DNA from 4 places in the Corynebacterium crudilactis genome. Region 2 is predicted to be linked to each of the others. Evidence: riboswitches for the same ligand, from Rfam matches in the RefSeq annotation. Region 2 holds a riboswitch; each other region holds the start of a gene.
What was found. Region 2 has a riboswitch for thiamine pyrophosphate ahead of ccrud_RS03540 (3-oxoacyl-ACP reductase). Riboswitches for the same ligand answer to the same signal wherever they lie in the genome.
Positions count from the first base shown of each region.

Region 1 (6,038 bases), 340 kb from region 2:
GGAGGCGACGTGATGAAGATCCATGGACATCTACTGAACTCTCTTTGTCCATTCTTCGGTGGCGTATTTGGTTTTCACCAGTTCGTGAACCACAGCAAAATCTTCGTCACTGAGTTCAGCGTCGGTGGCGCCATAGCGATTAGCGAAGGTGGTTTTGAGGGTATCGATAATTTGTTCACGGGAGGCACCAGTTTGGCGGCGCAGCGGATCCACGCGCTTCTTTGCGCTGCGCAAACCCTTATCGGAGATCTTGACCTTGCCGATGCGCAGCACCTGAGTCATCATATCGGCATCGATGTCATAAGACATGGTCACATGGTGAAGCACTGCACCGCTGCGACGTTTTTGGGCTGCGCCACCAATTTTTCCGCCGGTTGAGGTGATGTCATTGATCGGTACGTACCACGCATCCACGCCGTGTTCTTTCAGCGCTGCGAGCACCCATCGATCCAGATATTCATAGGATTGTTCATAACTTAAACCAGACACCAGAGATTCCGGCGCGTAGAGGGAATAGGTGATGCAGTTGCCACCTTCCATAAACATTGCGCCACCACCGGACATGCGGCGGACAACGGTGACACCATGTTCATCGACGCCTTCTTGGTTGATTTCATTGACATAAGACTGAAAGCTGCCAATGACGGTGGCGCGATCGTCCCAATCCCAAATGCGCATGGTTGGTCCACGTTGGCCTTTGGCTACTTGGTCCAGAATAAGTTCATCTAAAGCGACATTTACCGGAGTAGGCAGGATTCCTGGATGTAGAATCTCCCAGTCAAAATCGGTGAAATCTTGTGCACCAGTAACAGCTCGACGCACTGCTAAAGCGATGTCGGCAGTGCTAAAACCTTGCAGCTCCACATCATCGAATTCCGCTAAAGCCGCATCCATTTTTGCCTTCAGACGGTCAGTTGTATCACCAACTGACGCGCCTTGAAGGGCACGGCCAAGGGCGAAAAATGCCTCATCAGGTTCAATGAAGAAATCGCCGGAAATCTTCACATCTGCGATGGCATCCAAATCTGTGGAGACATCAACTACGACAAGTTTTCCGCCGGGGACTTTGAGTTCAAAGTGATTATTCATTGCCCCACAGTAACTGAGATGCTTGTCGACGCGCCCCGCCACCTCGCACTTGCCACCGTGGGCGGGCGTGCTTAAAGCACGTAGAATCGACCATAAGGAAAATTCCGAACCTTGCTCTAGGGAGAAAAACATGGCTGGCACTATTTCCACCTACGTTACTTTCAATGGATATACCTCTGAAGCACTCACGCATTGGCAAGAAATTTTTGGCGGTGACCTCAACCTTCTGACTTATGGTCAAACCCAGATGGAAGGCATGCCGTTTGAACCCCCAGCTGATGCCTTGGCTCATGGCGTGCTCACTTTTCCTGGTGGCGCCCTGATTTCTGGTGGTGACTCAATAGGAGAGGAACTCCCCATCAAAGACACTGCATATTCCATGTTGTACAACGCGGAATCGGTGGAAGATGGACGCGAGAAGATCGATAAAATTGTCGCAGCTGGTGGCGCAGAAACCATGAAATTTGAAACTGCTCCGTGGGGTGGATCCTATGGGCAGGTCTTTGATAAATATGGTGTGATGTGGAGTATTTCTGCAGAATAACCACAAGGTGGCGATGATCTCAGAAAGATCATCGTCACCTTTAATGTGGAAGCCTAAACCTCAAAACGTGGGAGATCGAGTCCAACGTATTGTTCTGCGAGGTAGCGCTGTCCAGACTGGGAATCCAGGACGGAACGCAGTTCCGCGAATCGGCGCTGGGTAGCAAAGTGATCTTCACCAGGGACAGCGTGCAGCATGGAGCTCATCCAATAAGAGAAATGCTGTGCCTTCCAAACGCGGGGAACTGCAAGGGAAGTGTAGCTATCTAGTAGTCCGGTGTCCTTCTTTTTCAGTGCGCGCACAATGCCTGGTGCAAGAACGGACACATCGGCGACTGCCAAGTTGAGACCCTTTGCACCAGTTGGTGGCACGGTATGTGCAGCATCGCCAGCGAGAAATAGTCGGCCCTTTTGCATTGGTTCAGTTACAGCAGAGCGGAAGCGGAGCACGGCTTTGTCAAAGATGCGTCCTTCAGAAACCGTGATTCCTGGGGAGTCTGCGCGCAGATGTAGCTGATCCCAAATGCGATCATCGGACCACATATCTGGGGTATCTTCAGGATTACACTGCAGGTAGTAGCGCTGAATTTCATCAGTGCGGGTAGAAATCAGAGCAAAGCCCTCAGGGTGGGTGGCGTAGATGAGCTCTTTTTGGGTTTTTGGTGCTTCCACCAAAATGCCGAACCATGCATAAGGGTATTCATGGCGGGCGCGGACACCACCATCTTCGGTAATCAGCTTGCGGTATGGCGAATTGGAGCCATCGGCTGCAATGACATAGTCGGTAGTAATGGTGGTGGAAGAGCCATCTGCTTCGGTGTAGGTGACCTTTGCCAGATCGCCTTCGTAGTTTTCTACTGAATCTACGGTGGTGCTAAATAGTAATGCGCCACCATCTTCAATGCGCTTGGCAATGAAGTCCTTGAGGTATTCATGCTGTGGGTAGATGGCGACTTTGTGGCCAGTGAGCTCAGTCAGTGGAATACGGGTGCGTTCATTGTTGATAGAGATATCGATTGCTTCATCGTGATCGGCTTCTGCTTCCATGCGCGCGCCGACTCCAGTTTCCCGCATTAAGTTCAGGGTGCCTTGTTCAAGTATTCCTGCTCGAACTGTTTCTTCTACTTCTTTGCGAGTGCGGGATTCAAAGACAATTGATTCCACTCCCTGCAGGTGGAGGAGGTGTGCGAGGGTAAGGCCTGCTGGGCCGGCACCGATGATTGCGACTGGCACGTGATTCATGGAAAAGCTCCTTTTAACTCTCAACGGAAGATGAACTTCGTCAAATATTTCACATATAGTGATTTGGGCCTCAATCTAAGGGAAAGTATGTCCCGCCACAACCTGTTCGCAGTGTGAACGTGGTTTAAGTTGAAGTCGGGCTCACAGCCAGCAGGAAAGTCATTTAATTCAGATTACAAGGGTGTGGCTAGGGGTGTGATTCAGGGGTTCTGAGTTACGTAGAAGTAGAAACTAGTGCTTTCTTTTTCGCGATACTATGTTTTCCCTATTGATTAAGCTAAGGTGAACGCGTACTTAACTTGATATGCACGGGTGCTCGGTGAAAAACCGGGCTGAGATCTGGCAGAGCCACGACCGTAGAACCTGATCCGGATAATGCCGGCGATAGGGAGGAAAAATATGGCAAATCTCGCCATGCAAAAAAATACTCAGCAATCTTCTTGGCGTGTGATTGATATTGTCATCGCATCTGTTTTGGGTGTTGCCTGCGGATTAATTTTCATCGTATGGAATTCCATCGGATACGCCTGGACTACTGCTTTTCATGCACTAACTCCAGGCCTTGGTGGCGTGGCCATCGGAATCTGGTTGTTGGGCGGCGTGCTCGGCGGGCTTGTGATTCGTAAACCAGGTGCTGCACTCTTTGTAGAAGTTGTTGCTGCATGTGTGTCCGCAGCGTTGGCTTCTCAGTTTGGTATTTCCACTATTTATTCCGGTCTTGTCCAAGGGCTTGGCGCAGAAATCATCTTTGCATTGTTCCTTTACCGTCGCTTCAACCTGCCCATCGCCATGCTTGCCGGGGCCGGTGCTGCTGTGGGTGGCATTATTCTTGAGCTGTTCTTCTATGGAAATCTCGCGAAGACGCTCTCCTTCAACATTATTTATTCCACTACTTCGGTGATTTCTGGCATGATTTTGGCAGGATTACTCAGTTGGTTCTTGGTTCGCGCTTTGGCACGAACTGGCGCCCTGGATCGTTTTGCTGCTGGTCGGGAAATGAAATGACCACAGCTTTAGGCACGCGCGTTGTTGCGCGTAATTTTGGTTACCGGCATGCATCGCGGGAAAATCCTGCGTTAGAAAATATTAACTTTGAGATCGCACCAGGTGAGCGCATCTTGCTCACCGGCGCCTCAGGCGCAGGAAAATCTACGCTGCTCGCCGCACTCGCCGGCGTTCTAGGCGGTCCAGATGAGGGCGTGAGTACTGGCGAATTGCTTGTCGACGCCCCCTCCATTGGCCTTGTTCTCCAGGATCCAGATTCACAGGTTATTGCTTCCCGCATCGGCGATGATGTGGCATTTGGTTGCGAAAACCTCAAAGTTCCTCGCGCAGAGATTTGGCCACGAGTGGAGAGGGCCCTGCAACTTGTGGGGCTAGAGCTGCCACTGCACCATCCCACGAAGTATCTTTCTGGCGGTCAAAAACAACGTCTGGCTTTGGCTGGTGTCATTGCGATGGGTGCACGTTTAATTTTGCTCGATGAGCCAACCGCAAATTTAGATCCCCAAGGACAACGAGATGTCGTTGCAGCTGTGGATCGGGTAGTCCGTGAAACTGGTGCTACACTTATCGTTGTGGAACACCGCCATGAGCTGTGGTTAGACACCATTGATCGCATCATCAGCATTACTGATGGATGTGATGTTTTACCGGAAGAATTATTAAAAGTGGGCCAGTTGCCTGTGGCGCAGCCGTCGATAAGCAAGCCAATCTTGTGGGCTGACAACCTGTTGTGCAGCTGGGGTGCCGTGCGTAGTTTTGTGGTGCCTGAAGGTGCTTCGACGGTGATTACTGGCCCGAATGGTGCTGGAAAATCTACACTTGCGCTGACCATGGGTGGCTTGATTCCACCTAAAAAGGGGCGCCTGGAATTATCTGAAGCAGTGCGCGGTGGTTTGAACTCGCCGCCGCACAAGTGGCGTTCTGCGGAACTTGCTGCACGAATCGGCACTGTGTTTCAGGATCCTGAGCATCAATTTGTGGCGCGCACCGTGCGTGATGAGCTGGAGATCGGCCCGAAAATCATGAAAGTTCACGCACAAGATCGCGTTGAGGAACTTTTAGATCGCTTAAGGTTGCGGCATTTAGAGCACGCTAATCCTTTTACGTTAAGCGGGGGAGAAAAGCGTCGACTTTCTGTGGCAACAGCGTTGGTTGCAGCGCCTAAATTAGTGATTTTGGACGAACCAACATTTGGGCAAGATCCAGAAACCTTTACTGAACTAATCTTATTGCTACGCGAACTGACTGAAGCTGGAATTAGCGTTGTCTCAGTCACCCATGATCCAGATTTCATCGCAGCACTTGGTGATCATCACATCGAGGTAAACCCACGATGATGACAGTGAATCTTTTAAGCACAATCAACCCCGTCACCCGCATTATCGCGCTCATGGTGTTGACCACGCCTTTATTACTGAGCGTGGATGTGATGTCAGCGGCAATCGCGCTGGCAGCAACCATTATCTTGTCTCCTTTTGCTGGTGTGAGCTGGAAAATGTTGCTGAAACGTGGCTGGCCTTTGCTACTCATGGCACCGATAGCTGCACTTTCTATGGCGTTATATGGCCGGCCGGAAGGCACTGAATATTTTAGCTTCCTGCTCATCCATGTCACAGATAATTCCCTTGCTCTAGCTGCTGCCATTGGGCTGCGCGTCTTGGCTATCGGCATGCCAGTGGTGGTGTTGATTGCACGGATTGATCCCACTGATTTGGGTGATGGGTTAGCTCAGATTCTGAAACTTCCTGAGCGTTTTGTTATTGGAGCAGTAGCGGGAAGCCGGCTTATGACATTGTTCCGCGAGGACTGGTATTCCATGTCCAGAGCGCGGCGTGCGCGCGGCATCGCAGACCAGGGCAGGATTAAGCATTTTTTCACCATGACTTTTGGTCTTTTAGTCCTCTCACTACGCCGTGGTTCCAAGTTGGCAACCGCCATGGAAGCTCGTGGTTTTGGGCGCTCGCCAGATGGTCGAACGTGGGCACGTGAATCTAGTGTAGGTATTCGCGATGTCCTGCTCATTGTGGTGTGCGCAGCTATTTCAGCCTTAGCCATCGTGGTGTCCATTCAGACTGGTTTCTTCAGGTTTTTGGGCACATGAAAATTGTGTTGATCGATGGGCAATCTGGTGCAGGTAAAACCACCCTGGCAGAAGACTT
Region 1 is NZ_CP015622.1:1,084,595-1,090,632, forward strand. Features, by position in the region: gene ccrud_RS05180 (MmcQ/YjbR family DNA-binding protein) at 1-30, opposite strand, end outside; gene lplB (lipoate-protein ligase small subunit) at 31-1,089, opposite strand; gene ccrud_RS05190 (VOC family protein) at 1,220-1,633, shown strand; gene ccrud_RS05195 (4-hydroxybenzoate 3-monooxygenase) at 1,687-2,874, opposite strand; TPP riboswitch at 3,173-3,282, shown strand; gene ccrud_RS05200 (ECF transporter S component) at 3,274-3,879, shown strand; gene ccrud_RS05205 (ABC transporter ATP-binding protein) at 3,876-5,216, shown strand; gene ccrud_RS05210 (energy-coupling factor transporter transmembrane component T family protein) at 5,222-5,980, shown strand; gene ccrud_RS05215 (AAA family ATPase) at 5,977-6,038, shown strand, end outside.
Region 1: linked by a shared signal. The riboswitch ahead of ccrud_RS05200 (ECF transporter S component) and the one ahead of ccrud_RS03540 (3-oxoacyl-ACP reductase) in region 2 are both predicted to bind thiamine pyrophosphate.

Region 2 (6,038 bases):
ATCGCAACGTGGAACGAATTCATGCTGGCCCGCCAACTATCCAACACCTCCACAGAGCCAGTAACCGTTGCGATCGCCAGGTTTACCGGACCAAGCTCCTTCGAATACCCCTACGCCTCGGTCATGGCGGCCGGCGCATTGGTGACCATCCCACTGATCATCATGGTTCTCATCTTCCAACGCCGCATCGTCTCCGGACTCACCGCAGGTGGCGTGAAAGCCTAGACTAGATAATCATGAGTGCCGATAAATCCCAGGATCAATCCGAATCGCAACGCAAAGGGCTTCAGCTCGAAGCGCTGCTCGGATTCCTGGGATTTTTCTCATTCCTCGCCGTCATCCAGGCAATCATCAACGTGTTACGCCCCGAACCTGCCGTGTGGCCAGCACTTCTCGCGCTCGTTTTGGTAATCGCCACCGTCTCAGTATGGCGGGCTTGGCGGAAGCGCCGCCTTAATTAAAGTTCCTGCGCCAACGCCACGATAATTCCAGACGGCCCGCGCAGATAACACAGCAGAAATACGTCCTCATAGTTTGCGATCCCATCTAGTGGTTCCGCACCGATATGTGCGATCGTTTCCTCAATATCATCCACCGCAAACATCAACCGGTGCATCCCAATCTGGTTAGGTGCAGATGGAGCGGTTGCAATCGGTTCCGGTTGTAGATATTGAGTAAGCTCCACCCGAGAATGCCCATCGGGAGTGTTCAGCACCGCGATCTCTGATCTGATCCCGCTGAGACCAACGGTCCGATCAGCAAAATCCCCTTGGACCAGTGTTCGACCATCTAGAGACATCCCTAATTTCTCAAAGAAACCGACTGCTTCATCCAACGATTCCACCACAATCGCCACGTTGTCCAAACGTTTAATTCCCATGATCCCCATCGTAGGTAGCATCGTGTGATGGCGATCATCTACAACACATCCAGCACGCTCAACGGATTCATCGCAGACAAAGACACTTCCCTGCAATGGCTTTTCGATGTCCCCGGCAGCGACAGTGCCTCTGAAGATTTTGGTACTTTCCTTTCAAAAGTCGGCACCATCGTAATGGGATCCACCACCTATGAATGGCTGCTCAAGGATCTGGATTTCATCAGCGATCCCCAGAAGTGGACTGATGTGTATGGCGATCGCCCCACATGGGTATTCAGCAGCAGAAACTTGGAAACCCCAGAAGGAAAACCCGTCAAAGTAGTAAATGGAGATGTCTCTGATGTTCTCCCCGCCATACTGGAAGTGAATCCAGAGAACACTGATATTTGGATCGTCGGTGGTGGCGATTTGGCGGGTCAATTCTTTGACGCGGGTGCACTCGATAGGATCATCTTGACCATGGCGCCAGTGTTTCTCGATGAAGGGCAGCCAGCGATGCCTCGCCGGATCGAAAGTGATCGGCTCCGCACCGTAAATGTCCGCGAAGTTGGGCAGTTCACCGAGATCACTCTGGAGACGATTTAAGGGGTTTAATTTGCGGCTTTTTGGACAGAAAGCTCTTCCTTTAAGAACGCAGTGCGTAGTGACGACGATGCCAATAACGCTCTATTGCCACAGCTGCTTCTGCGAGAAAAAATCCAAAACCAATCGGTATTAAATATCCAGTTAGGATTCCATCAGGCTGAGTTACCCTGAAATAGATTCCCATCAAGACAAGAACGATTCCTACACCACCTAAAACCCCCAAAAGCCACAAGGGAGCTCTTCTTGTTAGGGCACAAGCCACTGCAGCTACAGCAAAACTAACTCCAACAAAAATTGAACCAGCGGTTAGTCCTAGAGCAGTTACTCCTAGATAGGGAGTCCCAAGAGCAAATATCCACCCGACTACGAGAGACAAGAGAAAAAGTAAAACAAATACTCGAGCAGGATAATTCTTTTTGGCCGCAAGCCTAGACCAATCTTTCATCGTGCTCCTTAGGGGATTACAGATTTGTTATATGTATAACGTTTCTGCAGACCAGTATCCACCTGTAATACTTTTACAAGCGGTCTATCTAGGAGACAAACTCCAGAGTCGGCAGCGCAAAACTTTGTTAGATCGAAGTTTGTGGTGTCGGCCTGAATTGCTCTTCTGTACCAACTCGCCCCACACGCGCTCACAAACTGATACCCTCGGCTACTAGTGACACGGGGTGCAAAAGCACTTTCACAAAGCTTTCGCTGAGATTACACCCGTCGAACCTGATCCAGTTAGTACTGGCGAAGGGACTGTCGCATTGGACCCATCCTCCCAAGGGATAGGTCCCTCTGCCCTTCGCCCCAACCCAAGAAGGGCGTTTTTTCATGCTTGATATTTCTGAGCAAATTGTTTTGGTCACCGGCGGTGCACGCGGACTTGGTCGCGCATTGTCTGAATCATTTTTGCGCGAGGGCGCTCGTGTTGTGGTGAACTATCACCGTTCGGCTGATGCTGCCGCAGAGTTGGCTGGTGAAAAGGCGGTGGCGATTCAGGCTGATGTTCGTGATCGCGAACAGGTGAAAAGCATGTTTGCGCAGGCCAAGGAACATTTCGGCAGCCCGATCACCACTGTGGTCAACAGCGCTTTGGCGGATTTCAGCTTTGATGGCGATGCGCGTCCCAAGGCGGAGGACATCACCATTGAGCGATTTAACCAGCAGTACACCAGCGCAATCGCGGGCGCGCTAAACACCATCCAGGAGGCTTTACCTGGTTTTGAGGAGGTGGGAAGTGGTCGTGTGATTAACATCGGCACGAATCTTTTCCAGAATCCGACGGTCCCCTACCACGATTACACCGCTGCGAAGGCTGCGCTGCTGTCCTTGACTCGCACGTTTGCCAAGGATTTGGGCCCACGCCACATCACGGTCAACATGGTCAGCGGCGGCCTGCTGCGCACCACCGGCGCCAGCGCCGCCACGCCCGAGGAAGTCTTTGATTTCATCGCCGCCGGCACCCCACTGGGGTCCGTCACCACGCCGCAAGAGCTTGCCGACGCCTCCCTCTTCTTCGCATCCCCCTGGTCGCGCGCGGTTACAGGCCAAAACTTGGTCGTCGACGGAGGACTGGTTTTCAACTAATGACACCGAAAGAAATACACCTCAACCTTTTTGCTTTCGGTGCCGGGCACCACGCGGCGGCGTGGCGAGCGGTGGAGGGAAGCGTCGAAAAGCTGGGTTTAATTTCCTGGTGGGAGGAACTCGCGCGCACCGCTGAGCGGGGCAAGCTGGATGCGGTCTTTTTGGCGGATGGGCAGGCGATTAATCCCGTCGGTCTGGAGAATGGGCCGGGCTGGTTTTTGGAGCCGGTGACCGCGTTGACTGCGATGGCGCGGGCGACGAACAATATTGGGTTGATCAGCACGATTTCCAGTACGTTTTGGCAGCCGTTTCATGCAGCGCGGATGATCGCCAGCTTGGATCATATTTCAGGTGGGCGTGCTGGAATCAATGTGGTGACTTCGATGACTGATGCGGAGGCGCGTAACCACGGGATGGATGCGTTGCCGGGTCATGATGTTCGCTATGCGCGCGCTGCGGAATTTATTGAAACCATCACTGCGCTGTGGAATTCGTGGCCCGCGGAAAGTTTGGTGATGGATCGTGCTGGAAAATTTGCGGACTCCTCACTCATTGAATCTATCCATCATGATGGTGAGTTCTTCCAAGTCGCTGGTCCGCTGAATATTCCCACTACTCCGCAGGGCAGGCCAGTTATTTTCCAAGCGGGATCCTCACCGCAGGGACGGGAGATCGCTGCACGGTATGCCGAGGCGATTTACTCCGTGGCCTGGGATTTGGAGCAAGCACAAGATTATCGCTCTGATATTCATGCTCGTGCCACTGCCCAGGGTCGCGAACCCATGCCGGTGCTGCCTGGTTTGGTGACCTTTGTTGGCACGACCGTGGAAGAAGCGCGTGCAAAACAGCAGGCTCTCAACGCGTTGTTGCCGGTCAAAGACTCACTAAATCAGTTGAGTTTCTTTGTGGGGCAAGATTGCTCGACGTGGGATTTGGATGCACCTCCCCCACCACTGCCACCGCTAGAAGAGTTTTCCGGTCCTAAAGGCAGGTACGAAACGGTGCTGCGGATCATCGAATCTAAATCACCAACCGTCCGTGAACTTCTGGGCTACCTCGCAGCAGGTGGTGGGCACGCCACATTCATCGGCACACCGGAAAGCATCGCTGATGAAATCGAGCGCTGGATCGACGAGGGCGGTGCCGATGGCTTCAACCTCATGCCACCGATGCTCCCCCACAGTTTGGACGACTTTGTTGACTTAGTAGTCCCTGAGCTGCAGCGACGTGGTCGATTCCGCACAGAATACAGCCACACTACGCTGCGCGGTCACTTGTTTAACTAGGTCACTTGTTTAACTCAGCAATTGGGCGCACTGTCAATGATTGATTAAGCGTGCCCACAGGACCTTCGGCATCGTGAATCACCGAAGTGGTCAAACCGATGCCGTTGGGTCCGAACGCCGCGCGGGTATCAAAACCCACCTTGGTGCCCACCGGCTGGCGGAACAGATGGAAAGTAAGATCCACATTCGGGAACATCCACGTCTTTGGATCTTCTCGAACCGCCACGCCATTGGCCACATCCAAGAATTTGGAAAACTCTGCCAAGGGCTCAGAATCTTCGCCCTCGACCAACTGCACATCGCCGGTAATCCACGCACGGTTTTTGCCCGGAATTTTCTCTGCATCCTCGACAAAGACAATGCTGTCCATAAAGCCACCAGACCACTGGAAAGCTGACTGAACATCTGCCAGTTCAGTCATTGACGGCAACGCTTCAAAAGTATCGCCAGAAATATGGGCAAGATCAGAGGTCTTCAGCAACCAGGCGCGTGCACGAATCGTCACTCTGCCGTTGATCTCAGCGACCGTCTCAATAAGTTCAATGGTGCGCCCGGGACGAACGATCTCTGTTCTCAAGGTGACATCATCCCGAGCGATCTGGCCCAAGACCTCCAAACTGAAACGGCTAAACACAAAAGCATCGCCGACGACTTCCCTGCGCCAGCGTTCCATATGGTGAATCACCAAACCGGCAACCGGTGCAAGGTGGAGTTCATCATCGCGCCACGCACCACTGGAATGCTCCGTTGGGCGGTACGTATCATTTCCGTACGCAATAAAATATGCAGTTGACATGCGAAAACCTTACTATCAGTAATTTTGGGAGGCTAGTTCTTGGGACTAGTTCTTGGGGGCTCGGAGTTTTCGCCACAGCACTCGAAGTGTGGAATGCGGCAGAGCAAAACACTCTCTAATAGCCATACCTAGGCGCTCGGCTGAAGGTGTACGAGCAGTGACCACCTTGATGGGAATCCCCAAATGCCAAGCCCATAAATAGGTGCGCCAGGCATGAAAGCCACTGGTCACAACAGTCCACTGTAGTGTGTCCGGAAATAATGCGTGGGCGTTTTCTAAATTCTCATTGGTGCTGGTGGCCCATGGTTCTTCCACAATGTTGGTTACTCCACGGGCGCGTAAATAATCTGCCATGGCCGTGGCTTCACCGAAACCGCTGACCACAACGGGTGCTTCTGGGGTCAAAGATGAGACCTCAATGGCCTTTTCCAGCCTTGAAGCCAACAGGTCAGTGACTTGACCATCAACAACTTTGGATCCCAGCACCACAATCGGATTCATTAGCCGAGCAAGCGCTTCTTCAATGCTTCGTCCTTGGCTTCAACTTCCTTCGCCATATTCTCTTGGTAATCAGCCATCTTCGTGACCAAAGAAGGATCACCAGCACCGAGAATACGAACGGCAAGGAGGCCTGCATTCTTCGCGCCACCGATGGAGACAGTGGCAACTGGAACGCCTCCTGGCATCTGGACGATCGACAGCAAAGAATCCAAGCCATCAAGATCCTTCAATGCGCGTGGAACACCGATGACTGGAAGTGGAGTTGCTGCAGCGACCATGCCTGGCAGGTGTGCAGCGCCGCCAGCACACGCGATGATCGTCTTGATGCCGCGCTCATGCGCAGTCTTTGCGTAGTTGAGCATCTTCTCTGGGGTGCGGTGTGCAGAGACAACGCCGACCTCAAAAGGAATGC
Region 2 is NZ_CP015622.1:743,117-749,154, reverse strand. Features, by position in the region: gene ccrud_RS03565 (carbohydrate ABC transporter permease) at 1-225, shown strand, start outside; gene ccrud_RS03560 (hypothetical protein) at 237-461, shown strand; gene ccrud_RS03555 (VOC family protein) at 458-880, opposite strand; gene ccrud_RS03550 (dihydrofolate reductase family protein) at 908-1,465, shown strand; gene ccrud_RS03545 (hypothetical protein) at 1,506-1,910, opposite strand; TPP riboswitch at 2,123-2,230, shown strand; gene ccrud_RS03540 (3-oxoacyl-ACP reductase) at 2,288-3,043, shown strand; gene ccrud_RS03535 (LLM class flavin-dependent oxidoreductase) at 3,043-4,329, shown strand; gene ccrud_RS03530 (thioesterase family protein) at 4,331-5,125, opposite strand; gene ccrud_RS03525 (YdcF family protein) at 5,171-5,626, opposite strand; gene purE (5-(carboxyamino)imidazole ribonucleotide mutase) at 5,626-6,038, opposite strand, start outside.

Region 3 (6,038 bases), 1.1 Mb from region 2:
TCAGGCAGCCTGCCGTGAAGTACCGCAAAAAATGAGTTGGGGGCACGAGAAAGTGACCTCACAGAATCGCCTCTGAGCGCCTCAAAGTGCGCAGGCCATACTTTGACTCATCCCAGAATTCTGGCCTCTTAAATTGACAGCTACAGCGCGTTGACCCCACCGGGAAGATTCACAAATTTGTGGCCGAGGTGGGAGTAGTTGTCGATGAAGTCGGAACTGCGGATTCCCGAAGCGCAGTAGACCAAAATGTCGCCGTCGATTCCAGACAGTGCCTCTAAAATGTCGCTGTCCGAGGTGATCTGGCTTAAGGGGAGCTTCAGTGACGTTGCGCCCTCGGGGAGGTCTTTGAGCAGAACTTCATGTGGCTCTCGGATATCGAGGGAGGTGAGGGAGCCGTTGAGGGTGGCGTCGATAAGCGAAGTTGTATCGGTGCGCGCTGCCTCGTAGGAGGCGCGGAGGCGGGTGACCAGTGGGCGCGCCGGGTCGGCGGAGACGCGGAAGCTGCGCGTGGTGGCGGGGAATGCGTCGTAGGAGAGGATTGTGCCTGGTTGGACGTCGCCGATTTCTGTGAGAAATCCGATGGCGTGAGTGGCCATGAGTGCGCCGATGGTGGCTGTGGTGGCGCCAAGAACACCAGCGGTGGCGCAGTCGGGGACGAAATCGGCGGAGGGTTGTTCGGGGAAGACGTCGCGCAGGCCGACTCCGCGGTGGTCGGGGCCAGAGTTGAAGAGTGCCAGTTCGCCGTGAAAGCGCAGTACCGTTGCCCAGATGAGGGGAGTTCCGGTGATTTCGGCGGCATCAGACACTAAGTATTTTGTGGAGAAAGAATCGGAGCCGTCTAAGACGAGGTCCACGGAATTGAGCAGCTCGCAGGCGTTTTCTGGAGTGATCCGTTCGTGCAACGCGTTGACGGTGATGTCTGATTGGAGTTCTTTGAGGCGCTCGGCGGCAACCTCGACCTTGGGTCGACCGACATCGCTTGCGCCGAAGAGGATTTGGCGGTGAATGTTGGAAATGTCGACGGTGTCGTCATCGATGACCGTGATGGTTCCAACGCCTGCGGAAGCCAGCGACTGCATGACTGGGCAGCCGAGACCGCCTGCGCCGATGACTAGAACGTGGGCGTTGAAAAGTCGTTCCTGCTGCTCAATGCCATATCCGGGGAGCGCGAGTTGGCGGGCCGTGCGGTGAAGCTCAGATGTGGGAAGCTGCGCCATGTTAAAGCACCTGCTCCGCCCAGGATGCCAAACCTTCAAAACTTGATGAGGCCACCGCATGTTGGCGTTGCGGGATCCGGCCTGCTTGAGCGGCTAATCTTCCGGCTTCAACGGCGTGGAACATGGATTCGGCCATCGCGACGGGATTTTGGGCGCGGTTGATAGCGGAGGCCAGAAGGACGCCGTCGCAGCCGAGTTCCATTGCGAGTGTGGCATCAGAGGCAGTGCCTACACCGGCGTCGAGGATCACGGGTACGCTCGCGCGGCTGCAAATCAGTTCAATGTTGTGCGGGTTGAGAATGCCCAGGCCGGTTCCGATCGGGGAGCCCAATGGCATGACAGCTGCAACGCCACAGTCTTCTAGTCGGCTGGCAGTGATGGGATCGTCAGAGGTATAAGCCAGAACGGTGAAGCCGTCGTGGACGAGGAGTTCGCAGGCATCAAGAAGCTCAACGGTGTCGGGCAGCAATGTGTGTTCATCGGCGATGACCTCCACTTTCACCCAGTTGGTATCGAGGGCTTCCCGAGCCAATTGTGCAGTGAGGACGGCGTCGCGGGCAGTGCGGCAGCCTGCGGTATTGGGGAGAAGGGCGATCTCGAGGCGGCGCAGCATGGCAAAGATGGATTCTCCGCTAGAGGTGGTTGCTTGGTGTCGACGCATCGCCACGGTGGTCAATTGAGTTCCACTGGCGACAAGGGATTCCTCCAGCAACGCCTGAGAGGTAGCTCCGCCGGTGCCCATGATGAGGTGGGAATCGAAAGTTTTATCAGCAATATGCAGCATTTTAACCTCCCTGAATTGCGGTGAGAACTTCTACGGAATCGTTGTCACAAATGGCGCGTGACCACTGGGATCTGGGTACGACCGCGGCGTTGATTGCCACGGCGACTCCGGTGTCGTGGCCGATTTCTTGGTGGACCAATTGCTCCACGGTCAATTCGGAAGAGCGCATAGATGTGCCATTGAAGGTGTAGGTAATCACTTGTGAAAAATCCTTAAATTTGGTGGCGAAACGGATCGCACACATCAAGAGTGGGGAACAGTGGCTGGTTGGTTGCCATATCAACGGCAGCGCGCGCACCAAGGGCTGACAGCAAAATTCCGTGGCGGAAATATCCTGTGGACGCAATCACATTGGATCCAACCCATCCCAGGTACGGCAGGTCATCCGGGGTGCCGGGGCGGGCGCCGCAGGTGACTTCGATAAATTCGGTTTCTTCAATGCCCGGAATCAAACGGATAGCATCGCGTAGCAAATCATGCACTGCGCCCGTTCGAGGTTGCGGGTGATCCTCACGGCTTGTCGCGCCGATCGCGAGGGTGCCATCGGTACGCGGAATGATATAAATCTGACGATCTTCCACAAACCCGCGCACCACCTTGGTGACCATCGGCTGCAGTCGCTCCGGCACGCGCACGCGCACAATATCGCCGTACACCGGCCTCAACTGCAATGGGTTCGCGCCCTCAAACCAGCCGGGAATGCTTGCGGCGCCCAGGCCCGCCGCCAAAACAACAACGCTTTTCGACGCAACCCTCACCCCCGAATTCATCGTCACGGTCAAACACGGATCGTGGCCATCAATAGAGATCACAGCGTCGGCAATATGCTCCGCACCGCGTTGCAAAATGGCATCCAATAACGCCCGGGCATACAGACGCGGCGACAGCTGATGATCCCCATCAATGCTGACCACCTTGGAAATCCTCGGCGACAACGCTGGCTCCGCAGCCCTTGCCTGACGAGTAGTCAACACATCGACAGGCAAATCCTTCAAATGCATGTACTTAATCAACTCCGCAACATGCATGCCATCCGCGCGGTCCGCACCGATAAGAAGGGTTCCATCAGTGCGATACCCAGTGGGCAAGTCCGTGTATTTAGACACTCTTTGGAGGAGGTCTGGGTATAGGCGAGCGGATTCCTTCATCAACAAAATCAGATCATGTTGCTGATACTGCACCTCCGCGGTGGGGGCCAACATTCCGCCGGCATGATGAGTCGCACCGGAAATTGGGTCAGGATCAATCAACGTGACTTGGTAACCAGCCTCCTGGAATTCAAAGCAGGTGGTCAACCCAATGATTCCGCCGCCGATAATAATCGCATGCTTTTTCATGAGAGCCTTCCTAATTCAAAGTTGGCCACCACATTTTCAGCGACCTGCTGTGGATCATCAGATTCAGAAAAAGCCCGCACCATGGCAATGCCAGCCACACCGGTTGCGCTGAGAGCGCGCACATCGGCAGGGGTGACATCACCAATCGCAACGATCGGCACCTTGGACAATTCCACCAAAGGGGGATAACCCGCAAGGCCAATCGGTGGCCGACCTGAATCCTTGGTGGGAGTCTTCCGAAACGGCCCAGCACCGATGTAATCCAACACATCGGACAGCTCATTCGCCGCCGCCACAAGTTCTAGGGTTCCAGTGGTCAACCCAATGATCGCCTCAGGCCCCAACAACTCACGAGCCTCAAGCACCGACACATCATCCTGCCCAAGATGCACACCGTGAATCGGGAGTCCTTCGCGCATTAAGGAAGAAGCAACGTGGAGGTGGTCGTCGATAAGCACCCTCGTTGTTGGGCTGCACCGCGCAACCTCAAGCGCAACCCGAGATGCCAACTCGCTCATCGCTTCTGGCGAAATAGGCTTTGAACGCACCTGCACCACACCCGCGCCACCACGAGCCGCAGCAGACGCAGTGTGCACAACCTCATCCACCGAGCCCGCGCCAGTCACAACATAACAACGCAGGTCAAAACGATTTTCAAACACGGGACAATCAATCCTCGCTTCCTTCGCTGGTGTTAACCAGACAGGTTCGAACGGTCCCGCGCAGCAACAGCGCGCAATCTCAGCCCAATGCATTGGGCACCCGTGGGGTAAGTCGCCACCAGTCAAGCCCGACAACCAAGATTTGTCAACGGTTAGTGCACCCAAGTGAGGGGAACAGACCCCAGTTTGAAAACCAAGGCACACATGTGAAAGAATATTTCAGTTGACTGTGCAAACCCCAACTCACGTTGGGCAAACGTGACAGCTTCGAAAATTGAAACGGAAACGAACCGGCCGAGCATCCCAATCCTGGGAAAGTGCCGCCAGGGTCCTCTTTCCCTACTAGTAAAAGGATTGTTTATATGAACATTCTGGATAAGATCGACGCAGCATCCCTGCGCGAAGACATTCCTGCATTCCGTGCTGGCGATTCCCTCGACGTTCACGTCAAGGTTATTGAAGGCGCTAACACCCGTACCCAGCTTTTCAAGGGTGTTGTCATTCGTCGTCAGGGCGGCGGAATCCGCGAGACCTTCACCGTCCGTAAGGTTTCCTTCGGCATCGGCGTTGAGCGTACTTTCCCAGTACACTCCCCAAACATCGAGAAGATCGAAGTTACCCGTCGTGGCGATGTTCGTCGTGCGAAGCTGTACTACCTGCGCGAACTGCGCGGCAAGGCTGCACGTATTAAGGAGAAGCGCTAATTTTTAGCGTTTGGTTGGTGCATAAATAACACCTGACCAGCCCCTAGTTATTTACCTTGTGTGAATAACTAGGGGTTTCTTTGTTTTTCATCCCGCACTTTGCCCGCACTATTCCTGCACCTAGACTACAGCGGAATCCTGGGGGATAACGCCGGGATGGTCTTGTACCTGATCTGTGTCAAAGTATTGCTGATAGAGTGAATCCTCGTGACCGATTTTTCTAGTGCATCAAATGCCGACGATCCTACCCAGTCCTCCGCAGGAAACGCTGCAAGTGGAGGTCGTGCCAATCGACGTGCTGGAAAATCTAAAAAAGAATCAAAACCAACGCCGTGGTACATCGAGATTCCTATTGTTGTTGTTTTGACCTTGGCGTTGATTTTCGTGCTGCAGACTTTCGTGGGACGTATGTACATGATCCCGAGTGGTTCCATGGAGCCGACATTGCACGGCTGTGATGGCTGTACTGGTGATCGTATTCTTGTGGAAAAGGTCAGTTATTACTTCTCTGATCCAGAGCCTGGTGATGTCGTTGTTTTCAAGGGCACCGATTCTTGGAACGTTGGTTTTACTACGCAGCGCTCGGATAATTCTGTGATTCGTGGTCTGCAAAATCTTGGCTCTTATGTGGGATTAGTGGCACCAGACGAAAATGATTTGGTTAAGCGCATTATTGCTTCTGGCGGACAGACCGTGTCGTGCCAAGAAGGCGATCTGGGAATTATGGTTGATGGTAAAGAAGTAGATGATAGCTATACGCTGCAGCCTGCGCAGTTCCCAATTGATGAGACCTCTGGCTCTACTGAATGTGGTGGCAACTACTTCGGCCCGCTCACCGTTCCTGAAGGAAATTACTTCATGATGGGCGATAACCGCACAAATTCCATGGATTCTCGCTATCACTTGGGCGATGAGTACCAGGGAACCATTCCGGAGGATCACATCAAGGGCAAGGTTCAGGCCATCGTGCTGCCATTTAGCCGAATCGGCAGCATCGACGATCCTGCCATTCAAAGCTAAAATATCGCTTTTCGACGCCTCCCTCTATGCGACGCCTTAAGCATCTCCGGACCCTTGAGGTCACCTTGTCCCGCAACGGGTTAGGGCCCGTAGCCGGAGTAGATGAAGCAGGACGTGGTGCTTGCTGCGGTCCTATCTCCATTGCCGCCTGCATCCTTCCGAACAAGCCTATTGAAGAGTTAGCCGCCCTAACAGACTCTAAAAAGCTCAGTGCGACGACTCGTGAAAAACTCATGCCGATCATTAAAAAGCATGCTCTAGCATGGTCCGTAATAATTATTTCGGCACAAGATATTGATCGATTTGGCATACAG
Region 3 is NZ_CP015622.1:1,886,932-1,892,969, reverse strand. Features, by position in the region: gene ccrud_RS08895 (ThiF family adenylyltransferase) at 141-1,217, opposite strand; gene ccrud_RS08890 (thiazole synthase) at 1,219-2,001, opposite strand; gene thiS (sulfur carrier protein ThiS) at 2,003-2,200, opposite strand; gene thiO (glycine oxidase ThiO) at 2,214-3,338, opposite strand; gene ccrud_RS08875 (thiamine phosphate synthase) at 3,335-4,000, opposite strand; TPP riboswitch at 4,002-4,114, opposite strand; gene rplS (50S ribosomal protein L19) at 4,363-4,704, shown strand; gene lepB (signal peptidase I) at 4,912-5,724, shown strand; gene ccrud_RS08860 (ribonuclease HII) at 5,751-6,038, shown strand, end outside.
Region 3: linked by a shared signal. The riboswitch ahead of ccrud_RS08875 (thiamine phosphate synthase) and the one ahead of ccrud_RS03540 (3-oxoacyl-ACP reductase) in region 2 are both predicted to bind thiamine pyrophosphate.

Region 4 (6,038 bases), 760 kb from region 2:
CTGCACGCCTTCGCGAAGCGAAATTCTGCCTGTTTTGCGCGTGCGCCAGAAAAGGCAAGATTTGGCACTGTGGCCACCCCAGGCCACTCTTCCACATCAATAGGTTCAAGATGGCGCAACCGTGCCTCTGCCATGCGTTTTATGCACCTCCGGTGGGATTTGGGCCAAGAAAAATACGACGTAATACTCGGCTGCTCTAACTCTAAATGCAGTGTACGTGTGTGGGGTACCTAGGAGGCGCAGGCGCGTCGAAGAACAGCTTATTGGGACGGATTAAAAAGATCTTCCATATGACGTGACATATGCCATATTAACGTGCATACTTGTTGAAAGTGGGCGCGAATTCCGCAAGTTTTTCTCCGAACGGACAAGAAAGTAAGACCCGATCCTGTTTGTTTCTGTTAGAAGGACTATTGTTTAACGCGTACACGTGCACAACACGACAGCGCTCAAACGGCTGCACGCATTTAGGGCAGACCGCAGAAGCTTTTAGATCCACGATCAGGAGACTTTGACAAACATGTCAGTTAACCCAACCCGCCCCGAAGGCGGCCGTCACCACGTCGTCGTCATCGGTTCTGGTTTTGGTGGCCTTTTTGCTGCCAAGAACCTGGCCAAGGCAGACGTCGATGTCACTCTGATTGACCGCACCAACCACCACCTCTTCCAGCCACTGCTTTACCAAGTGGCAACTGGTATCTTGTCTTCCGGTGAAATTGCGCCGTCCACCCGACAGATCCTGAGCTCTCAGGAAAACGTCAATGTCATCAAGGGTGAAGTGACCGACATTAACGTCGAGTCCAAGACAGTTTCTGCTTCCCTCGGTGATTACACTCGCGTCTTCGAGTACGACTCCTTGGTGGTTGGTGCTGGTGCAGGTCAGTCTTACTTCGGTAACGACCACTTTGCTGAATTCGCACCAGGAATGAAGTCCATCGATGATGCTCTCGAGCTACGCGCTCGCATTATTGGCGCTTTCGAGCGTGCAGAAATCTGCGAAGATCCTGCTGAGCGTGAGCGTCTGCTTACTTTCGTCATCGTCGGTGCCGGCCCAACCGGTGTTGAACTTGCAGGTCAGTTGGCAGAACTTGCTCACCGCACCCTTGCCGGTGAGTACAAGAACTTCAACACCAACTCTGCAAAGATCATTTTGCTTGATGGTGCTCCACAGGTGCTGCCTCCTTTCGGAAAGCGTCTGGGCCGCAATGCACAGCGCACCCTGGAAAAGATCGGTGTCAACGTTCGTCTGAACGCCATGGTTACCAACGTCGATGCTGATTCCGTTACCTACAAGACCAAGGACGGCGAAGAGCACACCATCGAGTCCTTCTGCAAGATTTGGTCCGCAGGTGTTGCAGCTTCCCCACTGGGCAAGCTTGTTGCAGAGCAAACTGGTGTTGAGACCGACCGCGCTGGTCGCGTCATGGTTAACGAAGACCTTTCTGTTGGCGAGAACAAGAACGTCTTCGTTGTCGGCGATATGATGAACTACAACAACCTCCCAGGTGTTGCTCAGGTAGCAATCCAGAGTGGCGAGTACGTTGCAGAGCAGATCGCAGCAGAGGTCGCAGGACGCTCCAACACTGAGCGCGAGGCTTTCGATTACTTCGATAAGGGCTCCATGGCAACCATCTCCCGCTTCTCCGCTGTGGTGAAGATGGGCAAGGTTGAGGTCACTGGTTTCGTTGGTTGGGTGCTGTGGTTGGCAGTTCACATCATGTTCCTCGTTGGCTTCCGCAACCGCTTCGTTTCCGGTATTAGCTGGGGCTTGAACGCAATGTCTCGTAAACGTTGGAACCTGGCGACCACTCGCCAGCAGCTTCACGCTCGTACCGCTCTTTCCAAGTACACCCATGAGTTGGAAGAAGCAGCTGCAGATCTTCCAATCGAGTTGCGCGATAACATTCGTTTCGAAGGAAAGTAATTTCCTGGAGCACGTATAACTAAAGCGTGACTTCCTCACCTGAGGAAGTCACGCTTTAGTTTTTTTTACATGGACATGTCACATATAGCACTCGTGTGAGCTAAATAAGAGTTAATTACTTAACAATATGGCTCTGTGTTGATTTAAGGGATTGAATATCTAGAATGGGCATATTCGGTATCAAACAGTGCCCCTTAAGCGCTTAGACTGGCCTCTGGGGGTGGTTATTTTTGGTGCATATGGGTCTATTGGGAATCCTGTGAGATTCTGGTGCATCCACCGATTGAATCCGCCCTCGGTAATCTTGGTAAATCGAACGAGAATTTGCATCTTAAGCAAGCCGGGGCCTACCTCGAGCGTGTAACCAACTCACGCACTGTTCAAGCCAGTAAAAGTAGCTCATCAATTGTGCTGTTTTCGGCACAACATAAGCCAAGCCAGGCTCTCGTTATTTGCCCAGCCTCTTCTTTGCTAGGGTGTCTAACAGGCACGGGGTGCCACTTGAAATGGCTGAGATCATACCCGTTGAACCTGCTCTAGCTCGTACTAGCGAAGGGATGGCCTTAACATGGCTAACTCGTATTTAGATTCTTTAACTTTTGTTCGACAAAACACTCCTCTTGTGCAGTGTTTGACCAATTCGGTGGTCATGCAAGTAACAGCCAATGTGTTGTTGGCCGCAGGAGCAACACCTGCGATGGCAGATACTCCAACTGAATCTGCAGAATTTGCAGCAGTAGCCAATGGCGTGCTGATCAACGTGGGAACGCCATCTGCAGAGCAGTATTTGGGTATGACTCAGGCAATCCAGGGTGCTAACAAAGCGGGAACTCCGTGGGTGTTGGACCCAGTTGCCGTGGGTGGGTTGTCGGAGCGAACCCGGTTCGTGGAGGGAATCGTCGATAAGCAGCCGGCCGCAATTCGTGGAAACGCCTCAGAAATCGTGGCGCTTGCAGGCCTTGGTGCTGGTGGTCGCGGCGTAGACGCGACTGATTCTGTGGAGGCTGCATTGGAAGCAGCGCAGTTGTTGGCTCGAGCTACTGGCGGCGTGGTTGCGGTGTCGGGTGAACAAGATCTTATTGTGTCCACCAACCGTATTACCTGGTTGCGCTCTGGTGATCCGATGCTGCAGCTGGTGATTGGCACTGGATGTTCCTTGGGTGCGCTGACTGCGGCGTATCTTGGTGCGACAGCGCAAACAGATATTTCTGCGCACGATGCGGTGCTCGCAGCACATGCTCATCTGGGCGCGGCAGGTCAACTTGCTGCTCAACAGGCCTCTGCTCCTGGAAGTTATGCGGTGGCTTTAATTGATGCGTTATACGAAGTTGATGTGCACATGATCGCTTCTTTAGTAGAAGTGTATGAGGCATAACATGACGGATTATTCTCTCTACTTGGTTACTGATCCCACGCTTGGCGGTGGCGCAGACCGTGTTGTACGCATTGTCGAAGAAGCCATTAACGGTGGTGTCTCTGTGGTGCAATTGCGCGATAAAGATGGATCCATGGACGCGATTCGTGCTACGGCACAAGAGTTGAAACTGCTCTGTCAGGCGCGCGGGGTATCACTAGTGATCAATGATTATCTAGATCTCGCCGAGGAATTAGGTATTAATCTACATATTGGCCAAGGTGATACACCCTATGTGCAGGCACGCCAACAACTTCCGGCAGAACTGGAGTTGGGTTTGAGCATTGAAAATCTCGGACAGCTGCATGAGGTGATTGCTCAATGTGCCGTGTCAGATGTGGCTTTACCTGATGTGATTGGTATTGGGCCAGTGACTGCTACTCAGACCAAACCTGATGCAGCACCTGCGTTGGGGGTTGCAGGAATCGCTTCGATCGCCGCGGTGGCCAAAAAACACGGTATTGCCTCTGTCGCCATTGGTGGCGTGGGCCTGCACAATGCAACTGAACTTGCAGCTACTGATATTGATGGATTGTGCGTGGTCTCTGAAATTATGGCCGCAGCCCAACCTGCCCAAGCAGCGCAGCAATTACTGTCTGCGTTTCAGAAACGCCCCGCAGTTCCACGTGTCTTGTCCATTGCCGGCACGGATCCCACCGGTGGTGCCGGCGTGCAAGCTGATCTAAAATCAATTGCTGCCGGCGGCGGCTTCGGCATGTGTGTGGTGACTTCCCTGGTGGCACAAAACACGCACGGTGTGAGCGCTATCCATACGTCTCCTCTAGAATTTTTAGAACAGCAGCTTGACGCAGTATTTTCCGATGTCACAGTAGATGCCATCAAACTTGGCATGTTGGGTTCCGCAGAGACCATTGATCTTGTCTCCGCGTGGTTAAGCTCGCATGCGCATGGTCCGGTGGTGCTTGATCCTGTCATGATCGCCACCAGTGGAGACCGGCTTCTTGATGCAAATGCGGAAGAGTCCCTCCGCCGACTAGCTGCACATGTCGATGTTGTGACACCGAATATTCCAGAGCTTTCCGTATTGTGTGAGAGCCCCGCTGCCACCACTTTGGATGAAGCGATCGCACAGGCACGAGATTTCTCCCACACCCACAACACGATTGTCATTGTCAAAGGTGGACACTTGACTGGCTCTATGGCAGACAACGCGGTGGTGCGCCCAGATGGCTCAGTGCACCACGTGGACAACCTCCGCGTACACACGCCCAATTCCCATGGCACTGGCTGCTCGCTCTCTGCAGCACTGGCCACCAGAATGGCGGCCGGCCACACCGTAGAAAAGGCCCTAGAATGGTCCACCCGGTGGCTCAACGAAGCCTTACGCCACGCAGATCAACTAGCCGTGGGCACCGGAAATGGCCCAGTTGATCACAGTCATGTGGCACGGCGCATGCTTGCCGCAGCAGAGACCACCCCCTGGACACACCTCCTGGCACCACGCCTGAGCGGCGCCTCACCAGAAGAGTTCATTCAGCCCGCCACAACGCCAAGTCCAGCTCCACGCATTGAACCTGCCGGACCATTCACGCGCGCGCTGTGGGAAGCAAGCGGCGATATCATCGCGAGCATCAACAGCTCAGACTTCATCACCATGCTTGGCGACGGCTCCCTCCGGCGTCTTGAGTTCGATTTCTACATCGACCAAGATGCTCAATACCTCGCCCAATATTCACGTGCATTAGCCAGACTCTCTTCCATCGCCCCGGAATCAATCGCACAAGTGGAATGGGCACAAAGTGCTGCAGAATGCCTTGTGGTGGAAGCCGAACTTCACCGCTCCTATATGGCAGGTAGCCACACTTCCGCCCCCTCACCCATCACCATGGCGTATACCGATTTCCTCATCGCACGCACCTACTCAGAAGATTACGTCTGCGGCGTAGCTGCAGTATTGCCGTGCTACTGGCTCTATGCGGAAATCGGATTGATGCTTGCAGAGAAAAACCATGCAGATCATCCCTATCACGCATGGCTCAACACCTACTCAGGTGAACAATTTATCGCAGGCACCCGAGCTGCCATCGCACGTTTAGAACGTGCACTAGAAAACGCAGGCCACACGCAGCGCGTTGATGCGGCCCGTGCATTTTTAAGCGCATCTGTTCATGAACGTGAATTTTTCGACCAGGCAACACGCTACAACTGGCTCTAGATAACAGTTATACGCACGCGCCGGGCTCTTCCTCTGTGAAATGCAGGGAGGGCCCGGCGCGCTTTTTCATGCGTTTGTGTTGTGGTTCTTTAAGTGTTTACGAAGGTGTTGGGAATAGTTTACTTAAAGTTGGACGTTGCGTTCATGTTTGGGTTTTATTGTGGACGCATCGTCCATTTCTTCCCTAGTCAAGGATCTTTTTGTGACACCCAGTATTGTTTTTGATTTCGATGGCACGCTTGCGGTCGGCCATGGTCCTGTTCTTGCTTATGCATTGTGTGTAGAGCCGGAGGGGGGAAAGGACTTTCTGGTTCGAGTGGAAAGAGAGCTTCGGCGGTTTGATGATGGTCAGAGTCCTTATCGTGATGGCTATGACATTGTTGCCAAGCTTGCTGCGGAACTTGGGGTTGATGATGGTGCGATGTCGATTGCGTATAGCCGTAGTCGGGAGCTTCTTGGATCGGAGAAGGCTCCGGTTGAGCATGTCCGGGGTATTGAGGATATTTTTCTTCAGTTAAAGGGGC
Region 4 is NZ_CP015622.1:1,502,208-1,508,245, reverse strand. Features, by position in the region: gene ccrud_RS07110 (cyclopropane-fatty-acyl-phospholipid synthase family protein) at 1-134, opposite strand, end outside; gene ccrud_RS07105 (NAD(P)/FAD-dependent oxidoreductase) at 521-1,924, shown strand; TPP riboswitch at 2,405-2,499, shown strand; gene thiM (hydroxyethylthiazole kinase) at 2,493-3,299, shown strand; gene ccrud_RS07095 (bifunctional hydroxymethylpyrimidine kinase/phosphomethylpyrimidine kinase) at 3,301-5,514, shown strand; gene ccrud_RS07090 (HAD family hydrolase) at 5,717-6,038, shown strand, end outside.
Region 4: linked by a shared signal. The riboswitch ahead of thiM (hydroxyethylthiazole kinase) and the one ahead of ccrud_RS03540 (3-oxoacyl-ACP reductase) in region 2 are both predicted to bind thiamine pyrophosphate.